2 regions of the Nocardia sp. CA-128927 genome follow, and region 1 is predicted to be linked to the other one. Evidence: riboswitches for the same ligand, from Rfam matches in the RefSeq annotation. Region 1 holds a riboswitch; the other holds the start of a gene.
What was found. Region 1 has a riboswitch for glycine ahead of glyA (serine hydroxymethyltransferase). Riboswitches for the same ligand answer to the same signal wherever they lie in the genome.
Positions count from the first base shown of each region.

Region 2: another riboswitch for glycine. It lies ahead of gcvP (aminomethyl-transferring glycine dehydrogenase); the one in region 1 lies ahead of glyA (serine hydroxymethyltransferase).

Region 1 is NZ_CP192087.1:5,648,609-5,650,810, forward strand. Features, by position in the region: gene glyA (serine hydroxymethyltransferase) at 1-897, opposite strand, end outside; glycine riboswitch at 942-1,034, opposite strand; gene ACQPW1_RS26610 (IclR family transcriptional regulator) at 1,240-2,025, opposite strand.
Region 2 is NZ_CP192087.1:5,074,703-5,076,904, forward strand. Features, by position in the region: gene ACQPW1_RS23810 (MerR family transcriptional regulator) at 152-745, shown strand; glycine riboswitch at 1,013-1,112, shown strand; gene gcvP (aminomethyl-transferring glycine dehydrogenase) at 1,262-2,202, shown strand, end outside.

The DNA of each region.
Region 1 (2,202 bases):
CGCGAGGGTCCGCTCCTGCCGATCGCGGAACGCAGGCTCGGCCGCCATCTTGAAGGCGACCGCCTTGGCGGCGATCACATGCTCGAGCGGCCCGCCCTGCTGGCCGGGGAAGACCGCCGAATCCAGCTTCTTCCCCAAATCCGCTGTGGCGAGGATGAATCCACCGCGCGGCCCGCCCAGTGTCTTGTGCGTGGTCGAGGAGACGACGTGCGCGTGCGGCACCGGCGACGGATGCAGCCCCGCCGCAACGAGTCCGGCGAAGTGCGCCATATCTACCATCAGGTACGCGCCGACTTCATCGGCGATACGCCGGAATTCGGCGAAGTCGAGGTGCCGTGGATAGGCCGACCAGCCCGCCACGATCAGCTTCGGCCGGTGCTCGTGGGCGAGACGCGCCACCTCGGCCATGTCGACCAACTGGTCTTCGGCCCGAACATGGTATGCCGCAACGTTATACAGCCGTCCGGAGAAGTTGGCCTTCATGCCGTGGGTGAGGTGACCACCGTGGTCCAGGGCCAACCCGAGGATGCCGTCGCCGGGCCGCAGCAGCGCGTGCATCACCGCGGCGTTCGCCTGCGCACCCGAGTGCGGCTGCACGTTGACGTACTCGGCGCCGAACAGCCCGCGCAGCCGTTCGATGGCCAGCGTCTCGATCTCGTCGACGTACTCGCAGCCGCCGTAGTACCGGCGTCCCGGATACCCTTCGGCGTACTTGTTGGTCAGCACCGTGCCCTGGGCCTGCATCACCGCGAGCGGCGCGTAGTTCTCCGAGGCGATCATTTCCAGTCCGCGCTGCTGGCGGCCGGTCTCCTGATCGACCAGTGCGGCGACGACCGGGTCGAATTCGCGCAGCGAAACGTCCAGTTCGGTACGAAGGGCGGAGTCAGGATCAGCCATGGGGAGCCTTTCGTCGACGCGCACGCGCGCGCGTTGGGTGTGGCTCCTCCCGCTCTGTCCTAGGGCCTGAGAGATTCACGCATTCGCGTTTGCCCCGTCGGCGAGTGCGTGGTGCACTACTTTTCAGAGTTGCCTTATGCGCAGCGGTACTGGGCCTGAGAGATTCCCGGGAGGTGTTGCTCCTTCGGCTCTTCATCACCTGGATGAAGATCTCCCGCTGCGTGTGCGGCGAGTATGCAGTTGTTTACCAGCTGTTGCGTATTGCGCAACAATCGCGCGACACGGGACTCAGTATTGTCGGCGGCCGCTCGCGTTGTCAATGGCGAACCGCGCTCTGGCTCGTCAGCCGAAGTAGCCCAGCCGGCGACTGATGTCCGCGGCGCTCGCGATCGCCTGTTCGGCCGTCGCGGCGAAGCGATCCGGGCCGAGCCGATAGGACGGGCCCGAAACACTCAATGCCGCAACGATCTCCCCACTACCGTCGAAAACCGGAGCCGCGACGGCATTCAGCCCGATCTCCAGTTCCTCACGCACACTTGCCCATCCGTGCTCACGGACATCCACCAACTGGGCGGCGAGGTCGGCGACCTTGGTCAGGGTATTGGCGGTGAAGACCTCCAGCTTCGGGCCCACCTGCTTGCGCATCGCCGCTGGCTCGAGACCGGACAGCAGCACCTTGCCGCTCGACGTGGCGTGCGCCGGACAACTCTGCCCCACCCAGGACCGCAGCGCGATCGAGCCCGTCCCGGCCGCCTCAACGATGTTGATTATCCGATTACCGTCCAGCACAGCGATATTCGTGGTCTCCCCCGTTTCGGCGGCCAGCGCGTTGCACGCGCCCTGGCTCTGCCCGACGAGATCGACCTGCGCGCTGGTGGATCCGGCCAGCCGGACGATGGAGAAGCCGAGCCGGTACTTGCCGCGGTCGGAAAGCTGCTCGACGTAACCGCGCGATTCCAGCACGGCGATCAACCGGGAGACGGTAGATTTGTGTACACCGAGTTCGGCGGCGATCTCCGTGACCCCGGCCTGGCCCAGCTTGGCGATGATCTCCAGTACGAGCAGTGCGCGATCGACCGACTGCACCGCAGCGGTCCGGCCTGTGTCCTCACCATCGTGTTTCGCCATGACGCCGTCATTCTAAGCCGACGTCATCGCGATGCCGCGGACGCGTCGCTGCACACCCGCGATCTCCCGGTCATCGACTGGCGTTGGATACTTCATCGGCCCAGGCCAGCGCGCTGTCCACATCCGAGGGCTGCAGTGCCTCACGACAGGCACCCTGCCGAGGGGCCACCAGGCGAA
Region 2 (2,202 bases), 570 kb from region 1:
TAACCAGAGCTTGAGACTTTAACCGCGCGTCGCGTTTGGCCTGACGATGGTGCTCCCTGGACAATCAGGGGGAGTAATCTCGATAGTTGGGCCACGTCCGTTTTGGCCAGGTCGTCAGTACAGCGGTGGTCGAAACGGAGCCGGGTCATCGATGAGGCTAGCCGTCGGCGAAGCAAGGGAGTGGTCAGTGGCAGAGGAATCGCAGGATGTAATGCAGCCAGGCCTGTTCCCGGACGACTCGGTTCCCGACGATCTGGTCGGCTACCGGGTTCCCAGTGCATGCCAGGTGGCCGGGATCACCTACCGGCAGCTCGACTACTGGGCGCGCACCGGATTGGTCGTGCCCTCCATCCGCAGCGCCGCGGGCTCCGGGAGCCAACGGCTGTACTCGTTCAAGGACATCCTGGTCCTGAAGATCGTGAAGCGGCTGCTCGACGCGGGCATCTCGCTACAGAACATCCGGATCGCGGTCGACCATCTACGCAGCAGGGGAGTGCAGGACCTGGCCGGCATCACCCTGTTCTCCGACGGCACCTCGGTGTACGAGTGCACCTCGGCCGAGGAGGTAGTCGATTTACTGCAGGGCGGGCAGGGCGTTTTCGGCATCGCCATCAGCGGTGCCATGCACGAACTCACCGGCGCCATCGCCAACTTCCCCGCGGAACGTGCGTCCGCGGTGACGGAACGGCCGGAGGACGAGCTGTCCTACCGGCGTAAGGCACGGATGAGCCGCAAGACCGGTTAGAACCAGCCAACTGAACCAACACCCCGCCTCCCCGACAAACCGAGGGTAGCGGGGTGTTGTGCTGCGTGGCACCTGATTTTCGGTGACCAGCCGTGGCGTCTGGACCGCTCGGTTTGGAACCTTCCAAAGACATTGTGTTAGGTAGATATGCGCATCTATCTATGTTCCTGTTGGGAACCTCGACGCAGCAGCGTGACCAGCGCGACACCGCCGGGAAGGGACCAGTGACACGTTCTGGCGTGTCGTCGGCTTAAACTGGTGGCGCGTCAACGCCGTGCGGGAGAGTCCCGGGTTCGACAGAGTCCGGGCGCCGAAGGAGCAGCACCTCCCCGTCAATCTCTCAGGCATCAGGGACCGTGCGGGCTTGGGCGCCTCTGGAAAGCGGTGGCTTCGGGTCGCCCGCCCATGGGGAAAGGGGCTCGACCTTCATCAAGGTCGCGGCGTCCGAATCTCTCAGGCAACACGACAGAGGGGGAGGGCTGGTACCCGTCGACCCCCGTCGACCCGCCCGACCCTATGGGAGCTGCCGTGACTCGCTCATTCGCCGACCGCCACATCGGACCTGACCGGGGCGAACTCGCCCGGATCCTGGACGTCGTCGGCGTCGACTCGCTCGACGAGCTCGCCACGAAGGCCCTGCCCGCCACCATCCTCGACGGCGGTGCTTACCCGCCCCCGGTCGGCTCCGCCTCCCTTCCGTCCCCCGGTGGCCTGTCCGGATTGCCGCCTGCCGCAACCGAACACGAGGTGCTCGCCGAACTCGCCGGGTTGGCCCACTCGAACACCGTGGCCACCACGATGATCGGCCTCGGCTACTACGACACGCTGACGCCGCCGGTGCTGGTACGCAATCTGCTGGAGAACCCGGCCTGGTACACCGCCTACACGCCGTACCAGCCGGAGATCAGCCAGGGCAGGCTCGAGGCGCTGCTGAACTTCCAGACCATGGTGTCCGAGCTGACCGGCATGGACGTGGCCAACGCGTCCATGCTCGACGAGGCCACCGCGGCTGCCGAGGCGATGACACTGCTGCACCGGGCGAGCCGGTCCAAGTCGGCGCGTCTGGTCATCGATACCGACCTGTTCCCGCAGACCAAGACCGTGCTGACCACCCGCGCACAGCCGCTGGGGATCGAACTCGTACCCGCGGATCTGTCGGGCGGTGAGCTGCCCGAAGGTGAATTCTTCGGTGTGCTGGTGCAGGCGCCCGGCGCATCCGGCCGGGTAGTGGACTGGACGGCGCTGATCAGCGCGGCGCACGAGCGCGGCGCGTTGGTCGCGGTGGGTGCGGACCTGCTGGCGATGACGCTGATCGCCTCGCCGGGCGATCAAGGTGCGGACGTGTGCTTCGGCACCACCCAACGTTTTGGTGTGCCGCTCGGATTCGGCGGCCCGCACGCCGGGTATCTGGCAGTGCGCACGGCGTATGCCAGGCAGCTGCCGGGCAGGCTGGTCGG